DNA from 3 places in the Agromyces albus genome. Region 3 is predicted to be linked to each of the others. Evidence: predicted binding sites of a transcription regulator. Region 3 holds the regulator's gene; each other region holds the start of a gene.
What was found. The regulator HrcA, encoded in region 3, represses chaperone genes, less so after heat shock. The targets are predictions, from matches to a motif close to TTNGCACTCGNNNNNNNCGAGTGCNAA.
Positions count from the first base shown of each region.

Region 1: a site for HrcA is predicted at 7,098-7,124, ahead of QFZ29_RS15010 (Hsp20/alpha crystallin family protein). Genes of this name have one in related genera too.
Region 2: a site for HrcA is predicted at 6,950-6,976, ahead of groL (chaperonin GroEL). Genes of this name have one in related genera too.

Region 1 is NZ_JAUSWX010000001.1:3,168,774-3,179,322, forward strand. It holds gene QFZ29_RS14975 (PfkB family carbohydrate kinase) at 1-499, shown strand, start outside; gene QFZ29_RS14980 (NAD(P)/FAD-dependent oxidoreductase) at 483-1,628, opposite strand; gene QFZ29_RS14985 (Gfo/Idh/MocA family protein) at 1,687-2,742, opposite strand; gene QFZ29_RS14990 (amino acid ABC transporter ATP-binding protein) at 2,739-3,509, opposite strand; gene QFZ29_RS14995 (amino acid ABC transporter permease) at 3,506-4,294, opposite strand; gene QFZ29_RS15000 (ABC transporter substrate-binding protein) at 4,405-5,247, opposite strand; gene QFZ29_RS15005 (LacI family DNA-binding transcriptional regulator) at 5,437-6,507, shown strand; gene QFZ29_RS15010 (Hsp20/alpha crystallin family protein) at 6,591-7,025, opposite strand; gene QFZ29_RS15015 (transglutaminase-like domain-containing protein) at 7,185-7,973, opposite strand; gene QFZ29_RS15020 (FUSC family protein) at 8,063-9,091, shown strand; gene QFZ29_RS15025 (DUF2207 domain-containing protein) at 9,158-10,294, shown strand; gene QFZ29_RS15030 (alpha/beta hydrolase family protein) at 10,291-10,549, shown strand, end outside.
Region 2 is NZ_JAUSWX010000001.1:2,574,182-2,584,730, forward strand. It holds gene QFZ29_RS12090 (allantoate amidohydrolase) at 1-145, opposite strand, end outside; gene QFZ29_RS12095 (pyridoxal-phosphate-dependent aminotransferase family protein) at 142-1,329, opposite strand; gene QFZ29_RS12100 (AtzH-like domain-containing protein) at 1,421-3,028, opposite strand; gene QFZ29_RS12105 (acetamidase/formamidase family protein) at 3,033-3,968, opposite strand; gene QFZ29_RS12110 (YoaK family protein) at 4,255-4,938, shown strand; gene groL (chaperonin GroEL) at 5,285-6,904, opposite strand; gene QFZ29_RS12120 (DUF3048 domain-containing protein) at 7,083-8,129, opposite strand; gene QFZ29_RS12125 (cold-shock protein) at 8,250-8,453, opposite strand; gene QFZ29_RS12130 (LytR C-terminal domain-containing protein) at 8,657-9,202, opposite strand; gene QFZ29_RS12135 (DUF3263 domain-containing protein) at 9,230-9,526, opposite strand; gene msrB (peptide-methionine (R)-S-oxide reductase MsrB) at 9,712-10,113, shown strand; gene QFZ29_RS12145 (nitroreductase family protein) at 10,116-10,549, shown strand, end outside.
Region 3 is NZ_JAUSWX010000001.1:1,486,760-1,497,308, reverse strand. It holds gene QFZ29_RS07010 (histidine triad nucleotide-binding protein) at 1-120, opposite strand, end outside; gene QFZ29_RS07005 (16S rRNA (uracil(1498)-N(3))-methyltransferase) at 145-879, opposite strand; gene dnaJ (molecular chaperone DnaJ) at 886-1,983, opposite strand; gene hrcA (heat-inducible transcriptional repressor HrcA) at 2,045-3,067, opposite strand; gene QFZ29_RS06990 (DUF4870 domain-containing protein) at 3,258-3,692, shown strand; gene QFZ29_RS06985 (DUF4870 domain-containing protein) at 3,835-4,212, shown strand; gene hemW (radical SAM family heme chaperone HemW) at 4,219-5,445, opposite strand; gene QFZ29_RS06975 (DUF1990 family protein) at 5,448-6,098, opposite strand; gene lepA (translation elongation factor 4) at 6,109-7,965, opposite strand; gene QFZ29_RS06965 (alpha/beta fold hydrolase) at 8,130-8,960, shown strand; gene rpsT (30S ribosomal protein S20) at 9,077-9,337, shown strand; gene holA (DNA polymerase III subunit delta) at 9,441-10,469, opposite strand; gene QFZ29_RS06950 (ComEC/Rec2 family competence protein) at 10,494-10,549, opposite strand, start outside.

The sequences.
Region 1 (10,549 bases), 1.7 Mb from region 3:
CGCCGGCGCTCGCTGGGTGCACGTCGGCATGCTGCCGCGGGCGGATGAGCTGCGCGAGCGGCTCGCGGCCCGCCGCGGTGCCGGGCGCGCTGCCGGTCCCGGGCTCGGCGGCGGCCTCGGGCCCGCCGTGAGCCAGGATTGCGCCGTCACGCAGGGCTTCACGGGACTGGATGTCGCGTTCGGCTCGGTCGGCGAACACGGCGACGCCCGCACCTGGGCGCTCTCCGCCCTCGCCGGCGGCGCGGCCACCGCGGTCGTCACTCGTGGGGCGGCCGGGGCGATCGCCACCGACGGCTCCGCGTGGTTCGAGCAGCCGGCTGTGCCCGTCGAGGTCGTCGATACCACCGGAGCGGGCGACGCCTTCATCGCCGGCTACATCGACGCCCGTGTCAACGGGCTCGACCAGCCTGCTGCCCTGAATCAGGGGGCCCGCTGGGCCGCGGCCGCGTGCGGCCACCGGGGCGGGTGGCCGCACGCCCTCGTCACGGCGTCGCGGTGAGCTCGTGCTCGCGCGTGAACCGCGCAGAGCGGAACGTCGCGAGCAACGGTGACGCGACGCCTGTTGCGATCTCCTCGGCGAGCAGTTCGCCTGTGATGAGGCCGAGCGTCGCCCCGCTGTGGCTGAACGCGGCGTAGAGTCCGCCGATCTCCTCGATCGCGCCGATCACGGGCTCGCCGTCGGCCGGGATCGGCTTGAATCCCGCGCCGACATGGTCGAGCTCGAGCGTCGGGTTGCCGGCGAGCACGCGCGAGCCCTGCTCGAGCAGGCGATCGAGTGTCGCGTCGTGAACCACGATCGCACCGTCATCCGCGATCTCGATCTCCTCTTCCGACCAGGCCGAGTCGAGAGCGAGTCCGCCGCCGACGGTGCGGCGCACCGCGACGAGCGGAGTGTTCAGCACGGCGACGAGCTCGGTGTCGACGGGCTTCGTGAAGGCCACGAACGCCACCGGACTCTGGGTGCCGATGGTCACGCCGAGCCTGGCGAGGTGGTCGGGCACGTCGGGGCCGGTGGCGAGCACGACGGCGTCGGCGACGATGCGTTCACCTGACTCCGTGCGGACGCCGATCACGCGGTCGTCCTCGACGACGGGCTGCGCGTCGCCGGCGTTCTCGATGATCGTTCCGCCTCGCCGAGTGAGTTCAGCGATGAGCACCGCGATCACTGACGGCAGGTCGACCCAGCCCTCGCCCGGGTTGAAGATCGCGCCCTCGGCGGCGACCGAGGCCGGATTGACGCCCGGCGTCACGGCCGCGATCTCGCCGGCCGAGAGCCACCGGGCGTCGTAGCCGATCGAGCGCTCGTAGGCGAAGACGTCGGCGAACGACTCACCCTCGGGCGCCCACGTGAGACCGCCCGTGAAACGGAGGTAGTCACTGCTGCCCGGCACGCGGGCCGACCAGGTGCGGTACCGATCGATCCCGGCGAGTCGCAGGGCATGGTACTCCGCTGAGCGCTGACCCGCGGAGTTGAGCCACGCGAGCGAGCGCCCCGAGGCGCCGCTGCCGAGCGCAGCGTCGGTCACGAGCGTCACGCGCACGCCGCGGCGCGCGAGCTGGGCGGCGGTCGACGCTCCGAAGATGCCGCCTCCGACGACGGCGACGTGGCTGGGGAGTGGGCTGGTCATGGTGTTCCTTCTCTTTCGTGATTCGACCGGGCGCGCTCGGGCCCGGAGGTGGTGCGGGTCAGCGGCGACCGGAGCCGTGCGCGGCCTCGATGTGCTCGAGTACGCCGACCGCGTCGGCCGGATCGACGGGCATCGGTGCTCCGCGCAACAGGGCGTCGGCGAGCCCGCCGTAGAAGCCCGCGTAGTCGCCGCGCTCCATCGGCTCGGGGTGAACGTCGTCAGCCGCCCCGACGACGCCCCACCGTTCCTCGGGCGTCTCGCCGAATCCGGGATCGGTCGGCCGCGCGCCCGCGAGCAAGGCCGGCTCCTGGCCGTCGAGGCCCCAGCTCGTGAACCCGGCTTCGGAGCCGAGCACGTGGAGCCGAGGCCCGAACGCCGGGGCGACCGAGCTCATCCAGAGGTGGGAGGTAACGCCCGAGGCGTGCTCCAACGCGAGGAAGACATCATCGTCGGCCGCGGCATCCGCTCTCCTCGAGCGCACCTCGGCGTGCAGTTCGGCGACCTCGCCGAAGAGCTGCACGGCCTGGTCGATGAGGTGAGTGCCGAGGTCGAAGAGGATGCCTCCACCGTCGGCGACCGGCGTCGCGGTCTTCCACGAGGCGGGCGGCTGGGGCTTCCACCACTCGAACCGCGACTCGAACCGGCGCACCTCGCCGAGCCGGCCGGACCCGATGAGCCGCCGGACGGTGCGGAAGTCGCCGTCCCACCGGCGGTTCTGGAACACGGTGAGCGGCACGCCGAGGCGGCGAGCCCGCTCGACGAGGGCCGCGCCTTCAGCCGCGGTCGTCGCGAACGGCTTGTCGACGACCACGGCGAGTCCGGCGTCGAGGGCGGCCGCGGCGATCGTCGCGTGCGTCGCGGGCGGCGAGCCGATGACGACGAGGTCGAGCACGTCGCGGCGGTCGAGCACGTCGTCGAGCGATGCGACGACGGCGGCCGACGGATGCTCGGCCGCGGCATCCGCTCGGCGGCGCTCGTCGCTCGTGACGATGACGTCGAGCGAGAACTCGGGGTTCGCGGCGAGGAACGGCGCGTGGAAGATGCGGCCCGAGGTGCCGAAGCCGATGACGGCCGTGCGGATCGGCGCCGCGGGCGACATCCGCGCGCCGCTCACAGCACCTCCGAGAGGAAGCGCTGCAGGCGCGGACTCTTCGGGCGGTCGAACAGGTCTTCCGGAGTGCCCGCCTCGACGACGCGGCCCTCATCCATGAACACGACCTGGTCGGCGACCTTCCGCGCGAAGCCCATCTCGTGGGTGACGACGAGCATCGTCATGCCGCGCTGGGCGAGGCTCGCCATGAGGTTCAGCACGCCCTTCACGAGTTCAGGGTCGAGCGCGCTCGTGGCCTCGTCGAAGAGCATGACCTCGGGCTCCATCGCGAGAGCGCGGGCGATCGCGACCCTCTGCTGCTGGCCGCCCGAGAGATCGCGGGGCCGGTGGTCGGTGCGGTCGCCGAGACCGACCTCGGCGAGCCGCTCGTTCGCGATGCGGTTGGCCTCGGCACGCGAGAGTCCCTTCACGTTCCGTAAGGCGAGCGCGACGTTCTGCTCGGCGCTGTGGTCGGGGAAGAGGTTGAAGTGCTGGAAGACGAGCCCGATGCGACGGCGCACCGAGTCGGGCTTCTGGGTGAGCACGCTCCGGCCGGCGAGCAGCACGTCGCCGCTCTTCGGTTCGTGCAGGCGGTTCACGCCCCGCAGGAGGGTCGACTTGCCCGAGCCCGACGGCCCGATGATGCACGTCGTCGTGCCGGGCGCCACCGCGAGGCTCACGTCGGTGAGCACATCGATGTCGCCGTAGGCCATCGAGAGGTCGACGAGCTCGAGGCTCGAGCCCTCGTAGAGGTGGCCGTCTGCGACGGGCACTGGCGAGGTGGAGGTCATGTGTTGCTCCCGTAGGTGAGGGGCTGGACGGGGGTGATCTCCTCGACCTCGTCGAGGCCGCTCTTCGGCGGCGCGGCCTTCCGCCGGCCGGTGCGGAACCGATCGTCGAAGAAGTTCACGAGGTGGGTGAGCGGCACGGTGATGACGAGGTAGAAGAGGCCCGCCATCACGAGCGGCGACAGGTTGCCGGTGAGCACCGCGGCGTCCTGTCCGACCCGGAACAGCTCGCGCTCCGAGACGAGGAGGCCGAGGAAGTACACGAGGCTCGAGTCCTTCACGATCGCGATGAACTGGTTCACGAGCGCCGGGAGCACCCGCCGGATGCCCTGCGGCACGACGACGAGGCGCATCGCCTTGCCGTAACTCATGCCGAGGGCGCGGCACGCCTCGAGCTGGCCGCGGTCGACGCTCTGGATGCCCGCCCGGAAGATCTCGCCGATGTAGGCGCTCGCGATGAGGCTGAGGGCGAGGATGCCGAGCGGATACGGCGAGGGGCCGAAGACCTGCTGGCTGAACCTGGCGAAGCCCTGCCCGATGAGGAGGATCGTGAGGATCGCGGGCAGGCCCCTGAAGACGTCGGTGTAGATGCGCGCCGGCACCCGCAGCCAGCGCGAGGTCGAGATGCCCATGATCGCCACGATCATTCCGAGCACGACGCCGATGACGGTCGCCCAGATCGAGATCACGAGGGTGTTCACGAGCCCGACGCCGAGCAACTGCGGGAAGACCTGCCACATCGCGTCGAAGTCGAAGAAGGTCTTGATGATGTTGTCGAGCCAGTCCATGGTGTGCTCCGGTGGTGGGGGATGATCCGGTGCGGGTCACGCGACGCTGTACGCGAGTGCTGCTGTGCGCAGATGCTCTGCACGACCCGCACCGGAGTGCTCGCGGTGAGCTATTCGGTCTGCTCCGCCGACGGCAGGTACTGCTCGGGCATCGGCGAGCCCGGGAACCACTTCTCGTAGAGCTCCTTCCAGGTGCCGTCCTCCATCGCGGCGGCGAGCGCCTCGTTGAGCGCCTGCTGGAACTCGGTGTTGCCCTTCGCGATCGCGAACCCGGCCGGTGCGTCGAACGAGGGGATGTCGAGCGCGTTCACGAGCCCGTACTGCTCGCCGTACTCCTTGGCGGCTTCGTAGTCGAGGAAGTGCGCGTCGATGCTGCCGCTGTTTACCGCCGAGATCGCGGCGTTGTTGTCGGGGAAGCGAACGAGCTCGGTCTCGGTGAAGTGCTTCACCGCGTAGGCCTCCTGCAGGGTGCCCTGCACGACGCCGAGGCGCTTGCCGGCGAGGCCGGCCTCGTCGGCGATGCCCGCGTCGGGATGTGCCATCACGGTGAGGTACCCCGCGAGGTAGCCCTCCGAGAAGTCGACGGTCTGCTTGCGCTCGTCGGTGATGCCGATGGCGGCGACGCCGACGTCGAACTGGCCGTTCGCCACAGCGGCGAGGAGGCCAGAGAAGTCCTGGCCGGTGAAAACGACGTCGTCGACGCCGATGCGGCTCGCGACATCCGTGAAGAGCTCGACGTCGAAGCCGGTGAACTCTCCCGACTCGTCGGTGAAGGTGTAGGGCTTCGCGTCGCCGAGACTCGCGACCCGGATCTGGCCGGGGGTGATCAGGTTGTAGGGATTGTCTTCGGTCTCGGCGGCCGATCCGCCGCCGGCGCAGGCGGAGAGGGCGAGGGCGGCCGCCGCGGCGAGCGCGACGATCGCCGAGCGACGGTGGTGCGTACGTTGCGTCACGGGAGTTCCTGTTCTGTGGGGGTTCGATGCAGTGGGTGATGCGGGAAACGCGAGGCGCCGAAGCGGGAAAGCCTCGAGCTCTTGTTGAGACCGGTCTCAATGTCGTAGATTGAGACCGGTCTCAATGCGTTTCTGGGACAGTACTCCGCGCTCGAGACATCCGTCAACACTTTTCTTCCTGGAGCATCGATGGCATCAGATTCGGCGAACGGCCGCCGCGAGACCACCGTGAGCGATGTCGCGGCGGCCGCCAAGGTCTCGAAGGCCACCGCCGCGCGAGCGCTCGGCGACTACGGCGCCGTGAGCGACGCCGTGCGCGATCGCGTGCTCGCGGCGGCCGAGCAGCTCGGCTATCGGCCGAATGCCCTGGCCAAGACGATGAGCACGGGCAAGTCGCACACGATCGGCATCGTCGTCGGCGACATCGAGAACCCGTTCTTCGCGCAGGCGACGAGGGGAGTGTCGGATGTCGCGAAGGCCGCCGGGTTCGACCTCCTGCTGTCGAACTCCGACGAGGAGGTCGACGCCGAAGACAGCGCGATCGCGGTGCTGCTCGCGAAACGCGTCGACGGGCTCATCGTCGCGCCCGCGTCATCCGTCGACACGCAGAGCCTGCAATCGGCGATCGCGACGGGCCGGCCGCTCGTGCTCTTCGACCGTGCAGCCGAGGGCGTCGACGTCGACACCGTCGTGGCCGACAACCGCGCGGGCGCGAGCCGGCTCGCCGAGCTGCTGCTCGCAGCCGGGCATCGGCGCATCGCGTTCGTCTCGACGATCGGCCATCCCGCCGAGTACCGGGCCGGCGACCGCCTGGCCTCGAGCTCGGTCGGCGATCGCGTCGCGGGCTTCGTCGCGTCGCTTCAGGAGGCCGGAGTGCCGGAGCCCGAGCGATTCGTGCGTCTGAACGCGCGCCGCGATGGCGTCGACACCATCGTTCGCGAACTGCTCGGCGATGGCGCCACCGCGATCGTGGCATCCGACAGCCTCGTGGCCCAGGCGGCGTTCCGCACCATTCGCGACCTGGGGCTCGTGATCCCCCACGACGTGTCGCTCGTGGCGTTCGACGACGCCGACTGGACGAGCCTCTCGGCGCCCGCGATCACCGTGATGTCGCAGCCGATCCACGAGATCGGCGCCGAGGCTGCGCGACTGCTCGTGCGCCGGATGGCCGGCCACGGCGGCCCCGCCGAGACGACGGTGCTGCCACAGCGACTCATCGAACGAGAGTCGATCGCACCGCCGCGCCCGCCGGTCCGATGATCGCGTAGCGCCGGGCGCCGGCACGGCGAAGCCCGCCCTGCCTGGGCGGCGGGGCGGGCTTCGCGGGCGTGTTCGCCGGTGGGTCAGCTGGCCGAAGCCGTGACCTCCTTCTCGGCGCGCGGGGCGGCCTGCACGGCCACCTTGCGCGGCTTGGCCTGTTCACTCACCGGGATCACGACGCTCAGCACGCCGTTCTCGTAGTGTGCGCTGATGCCCGCAGTGTCGAGGCCGTCGCCCAGCGTGAGCTGGCGCAGGAACGACCCGCTCGGCCGCTCGCGCACGAGCCACTGCGTCTCCTCTTCGGAACGCAGGGTGCGCTCAGCGCGAATGGTGAGCAACTGCCCGTCGATGTCGACGTCGACCGAGCCCGGGTCGACCCCCGGAAGGTCGGCGTTCAGCACGTAGTGATCTCCGTCACGGTGCAGATCGATGGGCATGACCCGCGGTCCCTGCCTCGAGTCGAGCATGCTCGTAGCGAGGCGATCGAGCTCACGGAACGGGTCCCAGTACATTGCCATGGCTACTCCTCCCTAGTGCCGCGTTGCGGCGTTGTTCAAGACTTGAGTCGATGTCGCTCAAGTACCTTCAGATTAGCACTCTCCACATGAGAGTGCCAAGATGCCAATCGTCAAGAAATTGCCGCAATCCGGGGCCGGATGTCGCCGCAAGAACTCCGCTCAGCGCAGCTGCACGAGCTCCGTGATGTCGTCGTCGGGCAGCACGTCGGCGACGGCGGAGACCTCGATCGCCTCGACCGTCACGTTGCCGCCATACGCGCTGAGGAACGCCGTGTCGGCGGCATCGCGCCCGGTGGCGATGCGCACGAGCGACGAGCGCGGGGCGAGCGTCGTCGCATCCACGACGTGCCATGCGCCCTCGACATGGGCCTCGGCGACGGCGTGGAAGTCCATCGGGTCGAGCCCGGGCGCGTACACCGCGGCGAGCCGGGCGGGCACGTCGAGGGCCCGCAGCAGGCCGATCACGAGGTGCGCATAGTCGCGGCACACGCCCTCGCCGCCGAGGAGGGTGCGGATCGCGCCGTCCGTCGGCAGGCTCGACCCCGGCACGTACGTGAGGCGAGTGCCGACCCACGAGCTCACCGCCGCGAGGAGTTCGCGGCCCTCGAGACCCGAGAACTCGGCGCGAGCAGTGGCGGCGAGGTGGTCGGCCTCGCAATAGCGACTCGGCCGGAGGAATTCGAGCAGCTCGAGCTCGGTGACGGATGGCGCCTCGGCCTGCTCCTCGATCCTGGCCGAGTAGCTCATGGTGAGCGAACCCGCCGCGACGTCGACGATGTGGATGCGGCTGCCCGCGGCATCCGTCACCTCACGCGCTTTCACCAGCGCGCCGTCGTGCCGAAGCTCGAAGCGCTCCTCGGCCGGGCGGTCGGCCACCGCGACGATGAACGCGAGACGCGCCAGGTCGTCGATGTGGAGGGCGAGTTCGGCGGACACGGTTCGCTGCATGGAGAGCCCTCGTTCGAGCGGGCGGAGCGTGCCGAGCGGCACTGCTCCATTCTCGCCCAGCACGTACGCGCCACGGCTAGCCTTGGCGCATGAACTTCACCGCGACGTTCCGGGCGACGAAGCGTGTGCCGATCCTGCAGGTGCTGAAGGCAGCGGTCGCGACGATCGCGGCGTGGCTCGTGGCCGGCTGGCTGATCCCGGGGCCGCTGCCGGTGTTCGCGGCGATCGCAGCGCTGCTCGTCGTGCAGCCCAGCGTCAACCAGTCGTTCGGCAAGGCGATCGAGCGCAGCATCGGCGTGATCCTCGGCGTCGTCATCGCGACGGGCATCTCGCTCGGGCTCGGCCAGAGCAGCTGGATCATCCTCGCCGCCATCATGATCGCGATGCTCGTCGCGTGGGCGCTCAAGATGACGCCCGGCACCTCGAACCAGGTCGCGATCAGCGCGATGCTCGTGCTCGCACTCGGATCCGCGTCACCCGAATACGCGTTCGATCGCGTGATCGAGACGCTCATCGGCGCCGCGATCGGCATCGTCGTGAACGCGCTCATCGTGCCGCCCGTGGCCGTGGCGCCCGCCCGCGGCGAGGTCGCGCTGCTCGGAGGCGAGCTCGCGGCATCCGTCGACCGCCTCGCCGACGCGGTCGAGCAGCGACGATCCCCCGGCGCGGTCGATGCGCTCATGATCGAGGCCCGGCTGCTGCGACCGATGCGGGATGCCGCGGATGCCGCGATCGCCGCCGGCGAGGAGTCGCTCACCCTCAACCCGCGCCGGTCGGCGCACCGCTCGGAGCTCGTGCAGCTGCGGGAGCTGCTCGAACGCCTGAGCCCCATCGTCACCCAGGTCATCGGCATGACGCGCGCGTTCGCCGACCACTACGACGACGCGCTGCACGACGAGCCCACCGTGCGGGCGATCGCCGAGCAACTGCGACGGGTCGCGCACGACGTGCGCCTGCTCGTGCGCGTGGCCGAACCCGAGCCCGAGCCGATGACGTCGGAAGTGCCCGCGCTGACGTCGGCGCTCGTGGTGACGCCGCCCAAGTCGGGGCACTGGATCCTCGTCGGCTCACTCATGGAAGACCTGCGGCGCATCCGCGGCGAGCTCGTCGGCGATTAGCGCACCAGCGATCCACGCTGTGCAGTGAGCCTCCCTCACCCGGCGACGCCTGCCTAGACTGGGCGCGTGCTCTTCGCCGTCATCGTGTTCGCGGTCATTCCCGCGTTCCTCATCCTCGGGTTCGGCCTCGCCGCGCGTGCGGTCGCCGCCCAACGGGTGACACCGGGCGTCGTGCAGTATGCGCCCGAGCGCGGGTCCACGGTGTTGCGCGACGCGCTGCTGCTCGAGGCCGACCGGCGTGCGGCATCCGCTGCCCTCATCGATCTCGCGGTGAAGCGCAAGGTGAAGATCGTCGCTGGCAGCAGGCGAGAGCCGATCGGCGTCGAACTCGAATCGAACGTCATCCTCACCGCCGAAGAGGTGGCGCTGCTCGAGGTGTTGTTCGGCCCCGAGCACACCCCGGGGCGCGTGCGCCGCTTCTCGTCAGCCAGGCGGGCACTCGGCAGCCGGCTGCGCACGCTCGTGTTCACCACCGAGCACGCCCTCGCTCGCGATGGCCTCATCGCCGAACGCCGCGTCACCTGGCCCGGCGTGACGCTCACCGTGCTCGCCTATCTCGGCATGCTCGTCGAGGTGCTGTTCCTCGTCTTCACCATCATCGATGGCGACTGGCCGGCACTCATCCTCACGATCGTCGCCCTGGCGGCCACCGTCGCCACGATCTTCGTCACGCCCGGGTGGTGGCGGCACTTCCTGCCGCCGTCGCAACCGAAACGAGAACACCTCGCGGGGCTGCGCCAGTACATGGAGCTCGCCGAGGCCGATCGACTGCGAGTGCTGCAGTCGCCGAGCGGGGCGATGCTGCGGGCGACGGATGCCGCGAGCGGCCGAGTCGAGCTGCGTGCGACGGATGCCGCGGCCGGTGCCGGTGCCGGCCCCGCGAGCTCGCCGAGCGACGAGCCCCAACCCGACGCCGCCGCCGACCCGCTCGCCCGCTTCCACCTGCACGAGCGCCTGCTCCCCTACGCCATGCTCTTCGGACTCGAACGCGAGTGGATCGCCAAACTCAAGCTCGACGGCGCCGCCGTCGAGCGCACGAACCTCGACACCGTGGGCGACCTCCTCGAGTTGACCGCCGAGATCGCCGACGCCATCGACGCGGTCGGGAGCCTCAGCGAGCTCCCCGCAGCCGTCGGCGATCTCACCGACGGCGCCGGTTCCGTCATCACCGCCGTGAGCGACATCTTCGACCTGTTCCCATGACGACCGAGCAGCACATCACGATCGACGTCGACGGCACGCCCGTGTCGGGTGTGTACGCGCGCCCAGCGGATTCCGCCGCCACGATCGTCGTCGCCCACGGTGCGGGCGCCGGCATGGAGCATCCGTTCATGGCCGGCTTCACGCGGGCGCTGAACGACGACGGGTTCGCGACGCTGCGCTTCAACTTCGCCTACCGTGAGGCCGGCCGCCGCTTTCCCGATCGCCCTCCGGCTGCCATCGCGGCATGGCGGGCGG
Region 2 (10,549 bases), 1.1 Mb from region 3:
CGAGATCGTTCGCCTTGCGATGTTCTGGCGAGAGGTGCACGCGCTCGAGCAGTTCGGGGCTCGACGAGATCGCGGCGAGCTCGTCGCACCGGTCGAGCACCCGCTCCGCGATCGTGATCGAATCGGGTGCGGGCCGCGAGGTCATGCCGTCACTTCCGCGTAGACGTCGCGCGCCGCGCCGACGCCGGCGCCCGCGGTGAGTCGGTGCCCTTCGGCGCGGAGCACCTGCTCGAGCGCAGCGAGCGTCGTGAGCACCGCGTCTTTGCGGGCGTTGTAGCCCATGGTGCCGATGCGCCAGATCTTGCCGTGCAGCGGCCCGAACGAGGTGCCGATCTCGATCGCGAAGTCCTCGAGCAGCGCCGTACGCACCCGGTCGCCGTCGACGGCGTCGGGGATGAAGACGCCGACGACGTTGTTCATGCGATGCTCCCGGTCGCCGAAGATCCGAAGGCCGAGCGCCGCGACCCCCTGCGCCATCGCGGCACCGTGGAGCCGGTGACGTTCGATCGCGGCATCCATGCCCTCCTCGACGAGGAGGCGGGCGCACTCGCGCGCACCGTAGAGCATCGAGGTCGCCTCGGTGTGGTGGTTGAGCCGCTTCTCGCCCCAGTAGTCGAGGATCATCGCGAGGTCGAAGTAGTTCGAGCGGATGGGGTCGTCGCGCACAGCGTCGCCCTCGGCACGGATGCCGGCCTCGACGCTCTTGCGCGACTCGATACGCGCGACCGCCTTCGGGGAGAGGCTGATCGGCGAGCTTCCCGACGGGCCGCCGAGGCACTTCTGCAGGCCGGCCGTGGCGGCGTCGAGGCCCCAGGCGTCCATCTCGAAGGCGTTGCCGCCGAGCGAGGCGGTGACATCCGTGTAGAAGAGCACGCCGTGGCGTTCGCAGATCTCGCCGAGCTCGTCGAGCGGCTGCGCCACGGTGGTCGACGTGTCGCCGTGCACGACCGCGAGGAGCGCGGGCTTCACCTCGACGATCGCCTGCTCGATCGACGCCGACGTGAAGATGCCACCCCACTCGATCTCGCGCGTGTGCACCTCGGCGCCGGCGCGCCCGGCGATCTCGGCGAGGAGGTGGCCGAAGCGACCGAAGATCGGCACGAGCACCCGGTCGCCGGGGGCGACGAGGGAGACGATCGCGGCTTCGATGCCCGCTCGCGAGGTGCCGTCGACGAGGAGCGTCGCCGCATTGCCCGTGCGGAACACCCCGCGATAGAGCTCCATCGTCTCGTTCATGTACGCCGTCATCGCGGGATCGTACTGGCCGATCAGCTGGGCCGACATCGCGCGCAGCACACGCGGGTCGGCATTCACCGGGCCGGGGCCCATGAGCAGGCGGGCGGGCGGGTTGATCGGTGCGACGGCGATGATGACTCCCTGAATCTCGTGTTTCAGGACACCAGTCTACGCAACGCCGGTTTCAGGCGTGTTTCAGCTGCTCCGACCAGCCGATCGCCGCGTCGACGAGTGCGACATCGCTGGCGCGGGGCCCCACGAAGCAGACGCCGATCGGCGCGCCGTCGGCCGTGAGCCCCGGCACCGACACGGCCGGCCGCCCGGTGGCACCGGCGACGGCGGTCATCCTGAGGGTCGCCGCACGGATCGCCTCGATCTCGGCGCCATCGGCGTCGACGGCGGGAGCGACGGATGCCGCCGACGGCAGCACGAGCACGGCGTCGCCCAGCGCGGCATCAAGTGCCCGTCGCGCTGCCTCGAGCCGGACGCGGGCATCGGACGCCGCTTCGGGCGTGATCGCCGCGGCCCATTCGAAGCGAGCCGCGACATCCGCCCCCAGGGCCCCCGGATGCGCCTGGATCCACGCACCGTGCGCCGCCCAGGCCTCCGACGCCTGCACCGTGCGGAACGCGGCGTACAGCGCATCGAGGGCTTCGCCGCCGAACGCCGGGTCGTCGAGCTCCGAGATATCGGAGCCGCTCGCCGCGAGCGCGTCGACGGCCCTCGCGAAGGAGCGCGCGACCTCGGGCGTCGCCGACTCGGCGAGCGCCGCCGCCGTCACGAGCCGGGCGCCGACCCGGAGCTGCGACGCTGGATCGAGGCTCGCCCGCGCCGCCGCCGCGAGGGTCTCCCCGTCGCGCGTGAGCCAGCCGACCGTGTCGAAGCTCGGCGCGAGGGGCAGCACGCCCTCGGTGCTCACCGCCCCATGCGTCGTGCGCAGTCCCCACAGCCCCTGGTACGACGCCGGGATGCGGATCGACCCCGCCGTGTCGGTCGCGAGCCCGATCGTCGCGTGCCCCATCGCGACCGCCGCAGCCGGGCCACTCGACGAGCCGCCCGAGATCGCACCGGGCACGGCGGGATTCGGCGGGGTGCCGTAGGCCGCGTTGCGTCCAGCGATGCTGTAGGCGAACTGGTCGGTCTGTGCGATGCCGCGAACGGATGCCCCTTCCGCCAGCAGCGCCCGCAGGCTCGCCGCCGAGCGCGGCTCGGGCCGTGCGCCCTCGAGGTACGCGGGCACTCCCGCCCCGATCGGGAACCCCTCGACCGCGAACACGTCCTTCACGGCGAAGGTCAAGCCGTCGAGCGGGCCCGACGCCGACGCACGGAGGAGCGGCTCGCCGACCACGCGCCACACGCGCGGGTCGAGTGCCCGCGGCGGGGCCGACACGTGCGCGGCCGTGATGCGCCACGCGCCCTCCTGGCGCTCCCAGAGCTGGGTGACGAGCCCTCGACCGCCCGCGAGCGGGGCGGTCACCGCGGCGACCCACGCGTGGTGGTCGCCGATGGGCCGCACGTGCAGCGCTTCGATCACGCGCTTCGGCGCGCCACCGCGGCGGCCGCGGAACCGGGTGATCGTGTCACGTCCGACGAGGAGCCCGCCCTCGTCGCCGCGAAGCGTCGCGTCGCCGGGCGCGAAGTACCCCTCGAGCGTCGTGAGGTCGTCGGACATGAGTGCAGCCTCGTATCCGAGTGCCGCCTCGACGAGACCGTCGGGCGCCCGGGCGCCCTCGGGGAGGTGCACGGGCACGCCGTAATGCACGCGCACACCATCGGCGCTCGGCTGCGGCATCCGCTCAGCCACGCTTCACCGCGCGGAAGTCGGAGGTGCGGATACGAGCGTGCACGCCCTTCACGAGATCGACGACCTGCGAGATGTCGAAGTCGGTCGCCGCGCTGAGGTACGCGTAGGCGAGGTGCGGCGCCATGCCGTAGCGCGCGCCGAGGAGGCCGATCGCCTGGCGCACGCAATTCTGCATGGCGAGGTCGAGATCGGCGTCGAGACCCGTGGGCACGAGGTACTCGCTCGTCTCGGCGAGCGGCCCGGCGATCTCGCCGAAGTCGCGCAGCGCCGTCTCGGCGGGCACGACCTCGAAGCGGATCGTGGCGCGCAGCGACGCCTCGAGCGCGGTGAGGGCGACCTCGCCGCCGCCTTGCGCGAAGTGCGGGTCGCCGACGTACGCGAGGGCCCCGTCGACCTGCACCGGCAGGTAGAGCGAAGCGCCCTCGGTGAGGAGGTTGATGTCGATGTTGCCGCCGTGCGCGCCGGGCGGCACGGAGTGCGGCCGCACGTCGTCGTCGACCGCGACGCCCATGATGCCGAGGAACGGCGCGAGCGGGAACCGGATGCCCCGCTCTCCGCCCTCGACGAGCGGCAGCGCGCCGAACCAGGCGCCGTGCTCGTCGCGCTCGATCGGGGTGAAGACGCTGACGTTGGCCTCCCCCTGCGGGTACTCCCCCGGCAGCGCGCCGCGACCGTGGCGATTCGAGATGACGCCGTAGGGCACGCGCGGGGTCGTGTCGACGACCGTGAGCTTCAGCAGGTCGCCGGGCCGGGCGCCGCGCACCCCGATCGGGCCGGGTGACGACGTGCGGGCCGTCCTTGGCCGGGTCGCGCGGATGATCGGATGCCGCGAGCGCCACGGCCTCGTCGAGCACGTGCTCGCGCTCGACGCCGTGCGACCGGAAGAACGCCGCAGGATCGCGGCCCTGGTCTTCGAGGATGCCCTCATGGCTCACCGTGTCGATGATGACCTCTGCGCCGTCGTCGACGGTGAGCACGGGCGAGTCCCCGCGCGCCGGCAGGCGGCCCCAACCGAGTGCGTCCGGCTCGGCCGGGAGGTACGTTCCGCCTCCGACGCCGGATCCGGCCTGCAGCACTCCCTGAAACTTGCCCATTCAGCGCCCCATCCGTGTGTCGCCACGACTGTCGTGTGTCATTCTTGGTCGAGAGTACCGTCCCGCCCGCCCGGTGCTCGCCGACGGCGTCGACACGGGGCCGACCTGCAAGGAGACCCCGTGATCTCGACCATGCGACGCCACCCCGCCGGCACACACCTCGGCCTGATGCTCGCCCTCACCTTCTCGACGGGCGTCATCGACGCGGTCGGCTTCCTCGGCCTCGACCGCGTGTTCACGGGCAACATGACGGGCAACATCGTCATCCTGGGCATGGCCCTCACCGGCGCCGACGACCTGCCGATCCTCGGCCCGGTGCTCGCCCTCGCGGGCTTCATGGTCGGTGCCGCGGTCGCCGGCCGCCTGCTGCGCGACCTCGTCGCCGGCTGGAGCACGAAGACGACCGTGGTGTTCTCGCTCGTCGCGCTCGTGCTCGTCGCGGCGGGCGTCACGATGATCGTGCTCGCCGATCCCGCCGAGCCGGTGCTGCTCGGCGTCACGACGGCGCTCGGCCTCGCCATGGGCGCCCAGGCCGGCGCAGCACGTCACATCGCGGTGAAGGATGTCACGACCGTCGTCGTCACCTCGACGATCACGGGCCTCGCCGCCGACTCGGTGTTCGGCTCCCGGGTCGACAAGCACCCGTGGCGCCGCCGCGCCGGCGCGATCGCGCTCATCGGCGCCGGAGCCGCTGTCGGCGCCCTCGCGCTCAACGTGCACATCGCCTTCGGTATCGCCCTCTCGGCGGCCATCACGATCCTCGTGGCCCTGCTCGGCCACCTCGGCCGCCCGCGCGAGGAGTGAACTCCTCGCACGAGGTCGCCGTGACGTTGAGCGGACGAGTCGCGGCAGGGGCCGGCGTCGGTTCGGCCGGCTCGGAAGCCGTCGCCGTCTCGGAGGGAACCGGAGCGGCGGCAGGCGCACTCCCGGCGAGCAGTAGCACTGCGATTGCGGAGGAGGCGAGCAGGGCGGCGAATCCGTGCCGCGGCGACGTGGTCATGGCGCCAGCGTAGGGTTTCGCGACAGCGGCATCCGGTCGCCGCGACGTCGTCACGATTCCATCACGCCTCGGGGTACGCCGAAGGGCGCCTCCCTGAGGAGACGCCCTTCGCGTTGTGACCTCGGCCCGGGGGCCGGAGATCGGTTCGGACTAGAAGTCCATGCCACCCGTGGGGTCGCCGGCCGGAACCGGGTTCCGCTCGGGCTTCTCGGCGACGACGGCCTCGGTCGTGAGGAAGAGGCCGGCGATCGACGCGGCGTTCTGCAGCGCCGAGCGCGTCACCTTGGCGGGGTCGATGATGCCCTGCGCGATGAGGTCGCCGTACTCGCCGGTCGCGGCGTTGAGGCCGTGACCCGCGGGCAGGCCCGCGACGCGGTTCGCGACGACGCCCGGCTCGAGGCCGGCGTTCAAGGCGATCTGCTTGAGCGGAGCCTCGATCGCGACACGCACGATGTTCGCACCGGTCGCCTCGTCGCCCGTGAGCTCGAGGGTCGCGAACGCACGCGCACCGGCCTGGATCAGGGCCACGCCACCACCGGCGACGATACCCTCTTCGACGGCGGCCTTCGCGTTGCGCACGGCGTCTTCGATGCGGTGCTTGCGCTCCTTGAGCTCGACCTCGGTCGCAGCGCCCGCCTTGATGACGGCGACGCCGCCGGCGAGCTTCGCGAGGCGCTCCTGGAGCTTTTCGCGGTCGTAGTCCGAGTCGGTGTTCTCGATCTCGGCACGGATCTGCGCCACGCGGCCGGCGATGGCCTCGGGGTCGCCAGCGCCCTCGACGATCGTGGTCTCGTCCTTGGTGATGACGACCTTGCGAGCCTGGCCGAGCAGGTCGAGGGTGACGTTCTCGAGCTTGAGGCCGACCTCCTCGGAGATGACCTGGCCGCCGGTGAGGATCGCGATGTCCTGGAGCTGCGCCTTGCGACGGTCGCCGAAGCCGGGAGCCTTGACGGCGACCGACTTGAAGATGCCTCGGATCTTGTTCACGACGAGGGTCGCGAGTGCTTCGCCGTCGACGTCCTCGGCGATGATGAGGAGCTGCTTGCCGGTCTGGATGACCTTGTCGACGATCGGCAGCAGGTCCTTGATGTTCGAGACCTTGCTGTTGACGATCAGGATGTACGGGTCTTCGAAGACCGCTTCCTGGCGCTCGGGGTCGGTGACGAAGTACGCCGAGAGGTAGCCCTTGTCGAAGCGCATGCCCTCGGTGAGCTCGAGCTCGGTGCCGAAGGTGTTCGACTCCTCGACGGTGACGACTCCCTCCTTGCCGACCTTGTCGATCGCCTCGGCGATGATCGCGCCGATCTCGGGGTCGGCGGCGGAGATCGATGCGGTGGCCGCGATCTCTTCCTTGGTCTCGATCTCCTTGGCCGCCGAGAGCAGCTCAGCGGTGACGGCTGCGACGGCCTTCTCGATGCCGCGCTTCAGCGAGATCGGGTCGGCGCCTGCGGCGACGTTGCGAAGGCCCTCGCGCACGAGCGCCTGGGCGAGCACGACCGAGGTGGTGGTGCCGTCGCCGGCGACGTCGTCGGTCTTCTTCGCGACCTCCTTGACGAGCTCGGCGCCGATCTTCTCGTACGGGTCGTCGAGCTCGATCTCCTTGGCGATCGACACGCCGTCGTTCGTGATGGTGGGCGCGCCCCACTTCTTCTCGAGCACGACGTTGCGGCCACGCGGGCCGAGGGTCACCTTCACCGCGTCGGCGAGCTGGTTGAGGCCACGCTCGAGGCCGCGGCGGGCCTCCTCGTTGAAAGCAATGATCTTTGCCATGTGTGTTTCTCGTCCTTTCCCGGACGTCTTCAAAGATTCGTTGGTTTAGCACTCAAAACGAGTGAGTGCTAAGACGATTCTGGCACTCGACCGCCGCGAGTGCAAGCGAGCGCGAGCCGCCTCGGCAGCGCCCGTCCCCATGCCGGTCGCGCCGTCGAGGCCGAGTCTGATGGGCGGCCTACGGCTGGAACGTCACCGATCCCTCGTTCGGAACGAGCTCGACCCACGTGTTCCCGGGCGCGAGTCGCAATCGGCTGCCGTCGGCGGCGGTGAGCACGATCGGCGAGCCTGCGGCATCCTTCGACCAGGTGCCGTGCGCCGTGCGGCCGCCGGCCGAGACCCACGCCTCGCCCGAGCCGACCATGATCGTGCGCGGTACCTCGCCGAAGCTCCAATCGATTCCGACTCGCAGGGTCACCACGTTGGTCGCCCGCACACGCTCACCCGAGGACTCGACGTCGGGCTCGCCCTCCTGCCAGCGCAGCCAGACGGATGCCGCGGCATCCCACTCCCACACCGGGAACCGCGCGTCCGAGAACACGAGGTCGATGCTCGAGGTGGGGGTCGCCGCGAGAGCCGGCGCGGCGAGCGGGTCGGCCGAACCGTACGCGAACTGCACGGGCGGCGGTGCGAGCTCCGAGTTGCGCGCCACGGCCTCTTGGGCGGCGAGGATCACGTCGTGCGGCCCCGGGCGGTCATCGGCGCGGTGGAACAGGCCGGTGTCGTCGAAGTCGAACACGATGTTGACGAGCCCCGTCGACCTCATCATGTCGACGAAGTGCTCCTGGCCTCCGGAGTAGGCGATGATGCCGCCGAACGGGGTGGCGATGTCGGGGTCCATCGGGCGGATGGAGCGCACCGGCCCGACCTCCTCGGGCACGTCCGAGTGCCACACGGCGAGATATCGCGTGATTCCGCCCTCGACGAGCTCTTCGAAGACGATGTCGCTGCGATTCAGGGCGATCTGCGGCCGGGCCGCCTCATGATTGTCGATCTTCACGCCGAGGGCGGGATGGCCGAGCGGCGCTTCGATCATCATGCCTCGCAACGGCGCGAACGACACCGAGATGGGCGGAGTGGTGGTGACGGGGCGACCGGGCTCGCTCGGCGCCGAATCAAGCTCGAGTGGGCTGCCTTGGCATCCCGAGAGCAGCAAGACAGATGCCGCGAACGCACCGAGCGTGGCCAGTCGTCGTCGCGATGGCTCCCCGGCCGGCCCGCTCATGGCGTCAGCGTAGTCGTGAAGCGCGACGGAAGCGGGCGCCGCCGCGGCGCGCCCTTCCCGAGGTGCCGGCGAAGCGCGAACGCGCCGCCGGACTGCCGGCAGCGCGTTCATCAGCGCGACTCAGGCGGGGCGAACCGCCTCGGCCTGCGGACCCTTGGAACCCGTGCCGACCTCGAAGACGACCTGCTGGCCTTCCTCGAGCACCTTGTATCCGGACATATCGATCGCAGAGTAGTGGACGAAGACGTCTGAGCCGTCACCGTCGACGGTGATGAACCCGTACCCCTTCTCAGCGTTGAACCACTTGACGGTTCCGTTCGCCATGCGTTGCTCCCATGTTGCCGTGTTGGATCAGCACGTGCCTCTCGCCTGTACCGGGTCTCAGAATCGCGCTGGCGGGCACCGCGAGCGGCACCGGGCGTTCACACGGGATTGAGCGACCAATTCCAGATAGTAACGACGTGACGCGCGGGCACAAGAGGCTGGGCGCAAGGAATGGTCGCAGATTGGCAACGATTCGCGCGAGATCAGCCTGCAGTGGCGTCTGCGTAGTCGGATCCGAGCACGACGACGAGTGGCGTCTCCGTTCCCGCGAACTGGTCGGAGAGGCGCACGTCGGCTTCGGGCAGGAGCTGGGCCACGCCTCGAGCTGCGCCCTCGAGCTCGGCAGCGGTGTAGTAGACGATCGTCTCGGTGAGGTCGTTCGCGCTCGCGTTCGCCGTCGTGCCCACCGGCACGCCGCCTGCCGTGAGGGTCTCTGCGGCTCGCGCCGCGAGCCCCGAGGTCGACGTTCCGTTCAGCACGAGCACCGCGATGTCGGGGGCGATCGTCGGCTCGGCGGTGGCGACCGGCTCGGTGGTCGGGGTGGCGACGGGCGGCGCGAGGAAGTTCAGCCGATCGTTCGAGACCACGACTGCGCCGATGCCCACGGCCGCGAGCACGATCGTCGCCAGCGCGGCCCAGCCGAACGCCACCCACCTGGCGCCGCGACGCGCCGGCGCGCGATGCGCCCCCACCCGCTCCATCCCGTGCGGGATGGAGTCGAATCGATCGCGGGGGAACTTCTGCGCCATGGGTCCAGTCGTCGGTTCGGGGCCGGCTCAATCGAGCGGTCGGCCGATCGAGAGCGAACGCCGGGAGCGCGCCGCCACGCGCGCCTCACGCATCCGCTGGAGTCGTTTGATGAGCATCGGGTCGTGCCGGAGAGCTGCCGGCGAGTCGATGAGCTCGCCGAGAATCCGATAGTAGCGGGCGGCCGAGAGTCCGAACTCCTGCCGGATCGCGTCCGCCTTCGCGCCGGGATGCTGCCATGCTCTCGCCTCGAATGCGAGGATCTGCAGCTCTCGCTCGTCGAGCACCGCATCGTCGCGGTGGGAGGGCACGCGCTCGGCGCTCATCCGTTCCTCCCGTCGCAGCGGATGGTCCGCCTGCAGCACATCCTAGGCACCCCGGGCATGGAGTGCGCCGAGCGCCGACGGCGTGTGAGTGCGGAACAGTGGGCCGCCGGTCGACGTTGCAGTTCCTTGCAGCAAGACCTGCGAGCATGGTGGGGCCACCGTGGCCGACGCCGAGAGGAGTGCTCATGGAATACCGCGTGAACAAGAGCGACGAGGAATGGCGCGCCGAGCTCGACGCCGACCGGTTCGCCGTGCTCCGCGAAGCGGCCACCGAACGGCCGTGGACCGGTGAGCTCCTCGACGAGGAGCGCGCCGGCGTCTACTCGTGCGCGGCGTGCGGCGCCGAGCTGTTCAAGAGCGGCACGAAGTTCGACTCCGGATGCGGATGGCCGAGCTTCTACGAGTCGGTGAGGCCCGAGGCGGTCGAACTCCTCGAAGACACCTCCCTCGGCACGGTGCGCACCGAGGTGCGCTGTGCGGCCTGCGGTTCCCACCTCGGCCACGTGTTCCCCGACGGCTTCGGCACGCCCACCGGAGACCGCTACTGCATGAACTCGATCGCTCTCGATTTCACCGCCGAGTCCTGAGCGTGGCTTCCGCGCGCGAGGCTGCGCTCACGAGACGGTCGTCGTCGAAGGTGACGGATGCCGCTCCCGACGATGACGCGATCGTGTCGCTGCTCGACGCCGCGGCACGGGTCGCCGACCATGCGTCGCTTCGCCCCTGGCGGGTGATCGCGCTCCGCGGAGCGGCGCGCGCCAGACTCGGCGAGGCGCTCGTTGCCGCGGCCGGCCTCGAGGGCGAGCACGCGTCACGCCTGGCGGCGAAGCCGCTTCGGGCGCCGCTGCTCCTCGCGATCGTCGCCGTCACCACGACGCACCCGAAGGTTCCCGAGTGGGAGCAGGAGGCGTCGGCAGCGGGCGTCGGGCACGTGCTGAGCCTGCTACTCGACGAAGCCGGATGGGGCGTGATGTGGCGCACCGGGCCGTACACGCGGCATCCGGTCGTCGCTCGCATGCACGG
Region 3 (10,549 bases):
CGCCTTGGGCGCGATGTCGTGGAACGCGATCACGCGCTCGGTCTCGAGCACGATGCGCGCGGGAATCTCACGAGTGGCGATCCGCTCGAAGAGGGAGGGCCGTGCACCGGAGTCGCTCATGCCACCATCGTAGCGATCGATGGCTCACCACCGCCCGAGCGCAGCGTTGAGCACGGCGATCGCGGCCGGTCCGGCCGTCGACGTGCGCAAGACGGATGCCCCGAGTCGCACCGGCTCCGCGCCGGCCGCCACGAGTCGCTCGTGCTCGGGCGGCGCGATGCCGCCCTCGGGCCCGACGACGAGCGCGAGGTCGCGACCGTCGGGCCGGATGTCGGTGATGGGTGTCGTCGCCGTGGGTTCGAGCAGCAGCATCCGCGTGCCCTGCAGCAGACCGGCGAGGTCGCCCGTCGTCGTGACCGGCGCAACCGGCGGAAGCCAGGCCCTGATCGACTGCTTCACCGCCTCGCGAACGATGCTCGCCCAGCGCTGGCGCCCCTTCTCGGCCTTCGGGCCCTCCCAGCGCGACACCGATCGGGCGGCCGCCCACGGAACGACCGCGTCGACGCCCAGCTCGGTCGCCGCTTGCACGGCGAGCTCGTCGCGATCGCCCTTCGCGAGCGCCTGCACGAGCGTGATCCGCGTCTCGGGGGGTTCTTCGACGAGCACCTCTTCGACCTCGAGCGCGAGTTCGCGGGCCCCGGTGGAGACGACCACGCCGCGCACGAGGATGCCGCGGCCGTCGCCGATCGCGATGCGCTCACCGGTGCGAACACGTGCCACGGTCACCGCGTGCCGCGCCTCGTCGCCGGAGAGCTCGACGGTCGCACCCGGTGTGACGGCGCCGAGTTCGAGCGATTCGTCGAGGTACAGGCTGCTCACGCCGGCCTAGCCGAGGAACCGGTCGCGGAGGCGCGCGAAGAGCCCCTGCTGGAAGTGTCCGAGCTCGGGCCCGTGCGATTTCTTCGAGGCGGCGAACTGCTGGATGAGATCGCGTTCCTTCGTCGAGAGCTTCGTCGGGGTCACGACCTGCACGCCGATCTTCAGGTCGCCGCGTCCGGTGCCGCGGAGCTTCGTGACGCCGCGGTCTTTCACGGTGAGGATCTCGCCGCTCTGCAGCCCCGCCCTGAGTTCTACGTCGACGTCTCCGTCGAGCGCGGGGATCGTCGTGCTCGTGCCGAGGATCGCGTCGGTCATCGCCACCTCGAGGAAGCACAGGAGGTCATCGCCGTTGCGGCTGAAGACCTCGTGGTTCTTGACCTTGATCTCGAGGTAGAGATCGCCGTTGGGGCCGCCGGCAGGTCCGGCCTCCCCTGAGCCGGGCATCTGCAGGCGAACACCCGTGTCGACGCCGGCGGGGATGTCGACGGGCACGGTTCGCCGGGCACGCACGCGACCCTGGCCCTGGCACGTGATGCACGGCGTGGCGATCACGGTGCCGTAGCCCCGGCAGGTGCCGCAGGGGCTCGACGTCATGACGTTGCCGAGCAGCGAGCGCACCGAGCGCTGGATCGAGCCGGTGCCGTGGCAGATGTCGCACGTGACGGGCGAGGTGCCCGGTTGGCAGCAGCTGCCGTGGCACGTGCCGCACGTGATCGCGGTGTCGACCTCGATGTCGCGGTGGGTGCCGAAGATGACCTCTTCGAGCCCGACCTCCACCCGGATGAGCGCATCCTGCCCGCGCTCGCGTCGCGACCGCGGCCCGCGAGTGGCCTGGCCGGCACCGAAGAACGTCTCGAAGATGTCGCCGAACCCGCCGAAGCCCTGCCCGCTGAAGCCGCCCTGCCCGCCCAGGTCGTACTGCTGGCGCTGCTTGGGGTCGCTCAGCACGTCGTAGGCGTGCGTTACCGATTTGAATCGCTCGGATGCCTCGGCTCCGGGATTCACGTCGGGGTGGAGCTCTCGGGCGAGGCGCCGATACGCCTTCTTGATCTCGTCGGGAGTGGCGTCGTGTGCGACGCCGAGGACCTCGTAGTGGTCGGCCACGGAGGGCTTGTCCTTTCGGTTGCCGGATGCAATGCGCCGGTGTCGCGGCGAATGACGGGGTTCAGCTCTCGCCGAGGGTGCGGGAGAGGTAGCGTGCCACGGCGCGAACCGCCGCCATGCTGTTGGAGTAGTCCATTCGGGTCGGCCCCACGACCCCGAGCCGGGAGATGTCGCGCCCGGGGATCTCGAACGCGCTCGTGACGACCGAGGTCTCCCCGAGGCCGAAGGAGGCGTTCTCACGCCCGATCCGCACGGCGACGCCGTGCTCGTCGGTGGCCATCTCGCCGAAGAGCTTCAGGAGCACGACCTGCTCCTCGATCGCCTCGATGACACCGAGGATCGATCCCGCGAAGTCCTGCTCGGTTCGCACGAGGTTCGCGGCACCGGCGACGACGAGCCGGTCGGTGCGCTGGACGCGCGCCTGCTCGGCGAGCGTCGCGGCGAGCGTGTGCATCACTGCGGCGTGACGGCGATCGGCGGAGCGGACCTCGCCCGAGAGGGCGATCGCGGCATCCGCCATCGTCTCGCCCGCAGCGATGTCGTTGAGGCGCACGCGCAAGTCGGCGAGGGTGTCTTCGTCGACGGGCTGCTCGAGCTCGACGAGTCGCTGTTCGACCTGGCCGGAGTCGGCGATGAGGACGCAGAGCACCCGGTTCGGCGCGAGCGAGACGAGCTCGACGTGCCGCACGCGGGCGCTCGTGAAGCTCGGGTACTGCACCACGGCGAGTTGCTTCGTGAGCTGGGCGATCAGCCGCACGGTGCGTGCGAGGAGTTCGTCGAGGTCGCTCGACTCGCCGAGGAAGGTCTCGATCGCCTGCCGTTGCGCCTGGGTCAGCGGACGCACGTCGGTCAGCTGGTCGACGAAGACGCGGTAGCCCTTGTCGGTGGGGATTCTGCCCGACGACGTGTGCGGCGCCGCGATGAGCTCCTCCTCTTCGAGGAGCGCCATGTCATTGCGGATCGTCGCGGCGGAGACGCCGAACGCATGGCGTTCGACGATCGTCTTCGAGCCCACGGGCTCGCGTGACGCCACGTAGTCCTGCACGATCGCGCGGAGCACCGCGAGACTCCGTTCGGAGACCATGACCCTCGCTTTCCATGCACCGGCTTAGCACTCGTTCTCCCTGAGTGCCAATCATATCGCGACATCCGTGCCGTAGTCGTTGCCAGCCCGCGGGTGTCGGCGCTACCGTATGGGTAATCCGCGCGTCACCACTGGCTGCGAATCTCCTTCACAGTCGCGGTTCATCAGAGAACCTTCGAAAGGCACGCTCATGACCGACCCCAATGCTCAGACTCCCGACCCCAACGTCCCGCCGCCGCAGCAGCCTGCAGCTCCGCAGCCGGTCGCTGCCGCGCCACTGTCGCCTGAGCAGGACATCCAGTGGGGTTCATTCGCACACCTCGGTGGAGTCCTCGGATTCCTGCCGTCGCTCATCATCTGGCTCGTGTTCAAGGATCGTGGCACGTTCACGAACACCGAGGGCAAGGAGGCGCTGAACTTCCAGATCACGCTGGTCTTCGCGTACATCGCGGTCTGGATCGTCACGGCGCTCGTGACCGTCGTCACCTTCGGCCTCGGCAGCGTGCTGTCGCTGCTCGCCTGGGTCGTGTGGATCCTGGGCGTCGTGTTCTCGATCATCGCGTTCCTCCAGGCGAAGGACGGCAAGCACTACCGTTACCCGTTCTCCGTGCGTCTCATCAAGTAGGTCTCATCAAGTAGACGCTCGTCACCACGCGGCCGACGAGCGCGCCGGGGAAGGCGAAATCCGCCCCCGGCGCGCTTGTCTGTGCCAGCATGAGATCGACCGAGTACCGCCCTTCGGCGACACGACCTAGGAGACGCACTACATGTCCGACGCAACACCGCCGCCGCCATCGAGCCCCTACGAGCAGACCAATCAGCTGAACCCAGCCGACGAGAAGCTGTGGTCGATGCTCATCCACCTCGGCGGCATCTTCTTCGGGTTCATCCCCGCACTCGTCGGCTACCTCGTGCTGAAGGATCGCGGACCGTTCGTGCGCGCGCACACCGCGACGGCGCTGAACTTCCAGATCACGATGACCATCGCGATGATCGTCAGCTCGATCCTCACGATCATCCTCATCGGCTTCCTGCTGATGGCGGCGATCGGCGTCCTGATCATCGTCTTCAGCATCATCGCCGCCGTGAAGGCGAACCAGGGCCAGCCGTACTCGTACCCGCTCTCGATCAAGTTCGTGAGCTGAACGGCATCACACCTCGAGCAGGCGCCTGACCACGGCGTCGGCGAGCAGCCGCCCTCTCATCGTGAGCACGAGCCCACCCGAGAGGGCGGTTCTCGCATCAACGAGCCCGTCGGCGATGAGACCGGCGACCGCCGTGCGTCCTTCGGGGCGCAGCGAGCCGAGGTCGATCCCCTCGCGGATGCGGGTGCCGAGCAGAACCCGCTCGGTCTCTCGCGTCGACGCGTCGAGCACCTCGCGGCCGACCGCCGGCGACACCCCGGCGGCAACACGTTCGGCATACGCCGCCGGATGCTTCGCGTTCCACCAGCGCACGCCGCCCACGTGGCTGTGCGCACCGGGGCCGACGCCCCACCAGTCGTCACTGCGCCAGTAGCCGAGGTTGTGCCGTGAACGGTGCGCGGGCGCGGTCGCCCAGTTGCTCACCTCGTACCACTCGTAGCCCGCTGCACCGAGCAGGTCTTCGGCGAGCTCGTACATGTCGGCCTCGAGGTCGTCGTCGGGCGTTGCGAGCTCGCCGCGGCGGATCTGCCTCGCGAGCTTCGTGCCTTGCTCGACGATGAGCGCATACGCGCTCAGGTGGTCTGGTTGTTGCCCGATGGCGGACTCCAGGCTTCGCCGCCAATCGTCGAGCGACTCCCCCGGCGTGCCGTAGATGAGGTCGAGGCTCACGTCGAGCCCGGCATCTCGCGCCCAGTCGACCACGAGCGGCACGCGTGCTGGGTCGTGGGTGCGGTCGAGCGCCGCGAGCACGTGGGGCACGGCGGATTGCATGCCGAACGAGACACGGGTGAATCCGCCGTCGGCGAGGCGCCGCAGGTCGTCGGGCCCCACCGAATCTGGATTGGCTTCGGTCGTCACCTCGACGCCGGCTGCGAAGCCGAACTCGTCGCGAACGGCGCCGAGCATGCGCACGAGGTCGTCGGCAGGGAGCAGGGTCGGCGTTCCGCCGCCGAAGAAGACCGTCTGCGCGGTGCGGTCGGGCACGTCGGATGCCTCGAGCATTCGCCGCGACATCCGGATCTCGCCGATGGCGTGGTCGGCGTAGTCGGCTTGCTTTGCACCGCGTAGCTCACCGGCCGTATACGTGTTGAAGTCGCAGTAGCCGCAGCGCACCCGGCAGAAGGGCACGTGCACGTAGACGCCGAATGCGCGCTCAGCGGCACCTGCGGCCGCGGAAGGCGGCAGCACGCCGTCGGCCGGCGCCGGATCGCCGAGCGGGAGGGCGGAGCCCACGCCTACACGCCACCCGCAGGATGCAGGGCGCGGAGCTCGACGCGAGTGAGCTCGCGCCGCTTCCGCCGCTGGCCGGGCGCGAACAGGCCGCGGATGCCGCCGCGAGTCGCGAGGATCGAGCGGATGGTGAGCCACACGGTGTCGTCGTCGCGTCGCTCGAGGATGAAGGACTCCTCGCCGCTCTCGGGTCCGTCGGCGGTCGTGCCGTAGGCGAAGCCGATGCGGTCGGGCTCGTCGAGCACGTAGACGACGAGTACGGGCGTGGACTGCGTGCGGAAGCGCCCCTTGTGGCGAAGCGTCGCCGTCATGCCGGCTGCGATGTAGGGCGTTCCGTCGGGGCCGAATCGTTCCTCGGCGCGCGGTGCCGGCTGGTCGGCGAGCGGCGAGCCGTCGGCGTCGTAGACGACGCCCGGGTACTGCGCACCGGTGCCCGTGGAGACGTCGTCGACCGTGAAGCCGGCGCCCCGCTGGATGCCCCACGTCATGAGCGATTCCGCGGCCCGCTCGAATCGCTCGATGCCGCTGCCGATTCGCACCGCGTCCTCAGCGGGGCGATAGCCCGCCGGCGGATAGCGCAGGAGATCGGGCGCGAGGGTCGCCCCGATCGCGCCATAGGTGACCGACTGGTCGGTGAACGTGCTTCGGCGAGTCATCCGTCGCCTCCTACTTCTTCGCGTCTTTCTTCTCGGTGTCGCCGCTCAGGGCGGCGATGAACGCCTCCTGCGGCACCTCCACCCGGCCGACCATCTTCATGCGCTTCTTGCCCTCTTTCTGCTTCTCGAGGAGCTTGCGCTTGCGGCTGATGTCACCGCCGTAGCACTTGGCGAGCACGTCTTTGCGCATGGCGCGGATCGACTCGCGCGCGATGATGCGGGCGCCGATCGCGGCCTGGATCGGTACCTCGAACTGCTGCCGCGGGATCAGCTCGCGCAGGCGCCCCGTCATGAGCACGCCATAGGCATACGCCTTGTCGCGATGCACGATGGCGCTGAACGCGTCGACCTGCTCGCCCTGCAACAGGATGTCGACCTTCACGAGATCAGCAGCCTGGTCGCCCGTGGGCTCGTAGTCGAGCGAGGCGTACCCCGCGGTCTTCGACTTCAACTGGTCGAAGAAGTCGAAGACGATCTCGCCGAGGGGCATGTTGTAGCGGATCTCGACGCGGTCTTCACCGAGGTACTCCATGCCGAGGAGCGCACCGCGGCGGCTCTGGCAGAGCTCCATGATCGTGCCTACGTAGTCTTTCGGGGCGAGGATCGCCGCGCGCACCATGGGCTCACGCACCTCGACGATCTTCGCGCCCGTCGGGAACTCGCTCGGGTTGGTGACGGTGACCGTCTTCTTGTCTTCGGTGGTCACCTCGTAGACGACCGACGGAGCTGTCGCGATGAGGTCGAGACCCCACTCGCGGCGCAACCGCTCGGTGACGATCTCGAGGTGGAGGAGTCCGAGGAAGCCGCAACGGAAGCCGAAGCCGAGGGCGACCGAGGTCTCGGGCTCGTAGACGAGCGCGGCATCCGACAGCTTCAGCTTGTCGAGCGCCTCGCGAAGCTCGGGGTAGTCGCCGCCGTCGATGGGATAGATGCCGGAGAACACCATGGGTAGCGGCTCGGTGTAGCCGGGCAACGCCTGAGTCGCGGGCTTCGCGGCCGTCGTGACGGTGTCGCCGACCTTCGACTGGCGCACGTCTTTCACGCCCGTGATGAGGTAGCCGACCTCGCCGATACCGAGCCCCTTGCCGGGCGTCGGCTCGGGCGCGCTGACGCCGATCTCGAGGATCTCGTGCGTGGCGCGCGTGGACATCATCTGGATGCGCTCGCGCGGCGCGAGATGACCGTCGATCATGCGCACGTAGGTGACGACACCGCGGTAGCTGTCGTAGACGGAGTCGAAGATCATGGCCCGAGCCGGGGCATCCGCGTTGCCGACCGGCGCAGGGATGCGCTCGACGACGCGGTCGAGCAGCTCCTCGACGCCGACGCCCGTCTTGCCCGAGACCTTCATGACGTCGTCGGGCGAGCCACCGATGAGGTCGGCGAGCTCGCGCGCGTACTTCTCGGGCTCGGCGGCCGGGAGATCGATCTTGTTGAGCACGGGGATGATCTCGAGGTCGTTCTCGAGCGCGAGGTAGAGGTTCGCGAGGGTCTGCGCCTCGATGCCCTGTGCAGCGTCGACGAGGAGGATCGCTCCCTCGCACGCCGCGAGCGAGCGGGAGACCTCATAGCTGAAGTCGACGTGACCCGGCGTGTCGATCATGTTGAGCGCGTACGACGTGTCGCCGACCTGCCACGGCATGCGCACGGCCTGGCTCTTGATCGTGATGCCGCGCTCACGCTCGATGTCCATGCGGTCGAGGTACTGGGCGCGCATGTCACGGTCGGAGACGACGCCGGTGATGCCGAGCATGCGGTCGGCGAGGGTCGACTTGCCATGGTCGATGTGCGCGATGATGCAGAAGTTGCGGATCAGCGCTGGGTCGGTGGCGGCGGGCACCGGAGGATTGGCGGCTCGAGGGGACATCCCGACGATTCTCCCATGAGTTCCGGCCCTGCTTTCGACGGGTGTCGCGCAAGAGGCCCGTTGGCTAGGCTGGCAGCATCATGACCGTCATCGTGATTGCCGGTGCTCACGTCGTGAAGCACGTCGTAAGGCGCGTTGTGAATGCCACCGAGGCGGGCTGACGGATGCCACGCGCCCGTGTCGTGCTCGTGCACGGTCTCCGCACCTCGGCGACGATGTGGCGGAAGCAGCGCGCCATGCTCGCACGACACGACCTCGACGTGGTCGCGATCGACTTGCCCGGGCACGGAACCCGGCTCGGCGAGCCGTTCTCGTTCGACGAGGCGATGCGCCTCATCGATGAGGGGCTGAATCCGCCCGGCGCGCTCCCGGTACCGCGACTGCTCGTGGGGCTGAGCCTCGGCGGCTACTTGGCGATGGAGTTCGCGGCGACGCATCCCGATCGCCTCGACGGGCTCGTGGCGGCGTCGTGCGGCACCCGCCCCCGTGGTCCGGCACTCGCCGGGTACCGCCGCCTCGCGGCCTTGATCGGGAGGATGCCCGACCGCGGCCGCGCATTGCACGATCTGATGACGCGCCTCTTCCTTTCGCCCGGCGCTGCAGAGGACGTGCTCGCCGGCGGCGTCGCCCTCGACGTCATGGCGCCCGTGCTCGAGGCGGCGGCGTCGATGGACCCCGAGGCGGCGCTCGCCCGCATCGAGGTTCCCGTGTGGCTCGTGAACGGCCGATTCGATCACTTCCGCTTCGATGAACGACGGATGCTCCGTGCTGCACGCGACGCTCGCCTCGTCGTCGTGCCCGGCGCCACCCATCTCGTGAGCCTCGTGCGCCCCGACGACTTCGCGGCCGTCGTGGCAGGTGCCGTGGCCGAACTCGAACGACGCGCCGCGGTGGCCGCACGGCGTCGCCGGATCGCACGCGAATCGGGATCCGCTCAGGATGGCACCGCCTCCGGTGCGCCGTCGACGAGCCGCATTGGTGTGGCCGGGGAGTAGCTGGTATCGTTGCCTGTTGGCTTCCGTGTGGGTCCCACCCCGCACGATTCGCCGGCGAGGCCCCTCTACCTTCGCTCGGCACATCCGGTACCCGCATAGAAGGAAAGACGAACCACGTGGCAAACATCAAGTCGCAGATCAAGCGCATCCGCACTAACCTCAAGGCGCAGGAGCGCAACAAGGCCGTCAAGAGCGAAGTGAAGAGCGCCGTTCGCGCGACGCGCGACGCCATCGCCTCGGGCGACAAGGAGAAGGCGGCCAGCGCCCTCCGCGTCGCGACGCGCAAGCTCGACAAGGCGGCCAGCAAGGGCGTCATCCACAAGAACCAGGCTGCGAACCGCAAGTCGTCGATCGCGAAGCAGGTTGCTTCGCTCTGACGCGAGCCACTCAGCTCGAAGGCCCTGCACGAGAGTGCGGGGCCTTCGTCATTTGCGGCAGACGGCCGGTCGACCTCTGCGGGTGACCTCTGCCGAGGCGACCTCAGCGAGGATCGCGCCCGCGGGAGGCGATGACGCCGACGAGTCGTTCGAGGGCGAACACCGGATCGCGCTCGGCGCCCTTGACCGCCGCATCGGTCGCCGCGAGCGCCTCGATCGCAAGAGCGAGCCCTTCATCGTTCCAGCCGGCGAGATCGCGACGGGCCCGGTCGACCTGCCACGGCGCGAGCCCGAGCGACGAGGCGACCTGCGCTCCGCCGCCACGCACCCCCGACACCTTGGCCATCGTGCGCACCTTCATAGCGAACGCCGCCACCATCGGCACCGGGTCTGCGCCGCTGTCGAGCGCGTGGCGCAAGGCGATAAGCGCGTCTCCACGGCGGCCCGCGATCGCGGCATCGGCGACGGCGAACGAACTGGTCTCGACGCGGCCTCCGTAGTAGCGCGCCACGACACCCTCGGAGATGTCGCCGGGAGCGTCGGCGATGAGCTGTCGACATGCGGCGGCGAGCTCGGCGAGGTCATCGCTGAAGGCCGCCACGAGCGCACGCAGTGCCCCCGGGCTGATCTTGCGACCGGCGGCACGGAACTCGGTGGCGGCGAAATCCTGCTTCTCGGCGTCTTTCTTCAGTTCGGTGCAGACGATCTCGATGCCGCCGCCTGTGCCTGCACGGATCGCGTCGAGCAGCTTCTTGCCGCGCACGCCTCCCTTGTGCCGGAGCACGAGCGTGGTCGAATCGGCGACCTGGCCGAGATAGTCGAGGGCATCGAGCAGGAAGTCGTCGCTCGCGCGTTCGACGGCCTGCACTCGGATGAGCCGTGGTTCGCCGAACAGTGAGGGGCTCGCGAGGGTGAGGAGCTCGCCGCGGCGATACCCGTCGGCCTCGAGGTCGCTCACCTCGAGCGCGGGATCTTCTGCGCGGAGGAAGTCTCGGAGCATCGTCGTGGCACGTTCGGCGAGGACCTCTTCGCCGCCCGTCACGAGCACGACCGATGCGGGGCGGATGCCGTGCCACGGCAATTGCGGGATCGCCGCCTTCGCCTTGACCGATCCACTCGCGCGTGCCGCCACAGCACCTCCCGTTCCGTGTCAAGTCTACGGTCGGGCACCGACGCCGCCCGCGCCGCGTTCCGTCCACAGCTCGAAGCCAC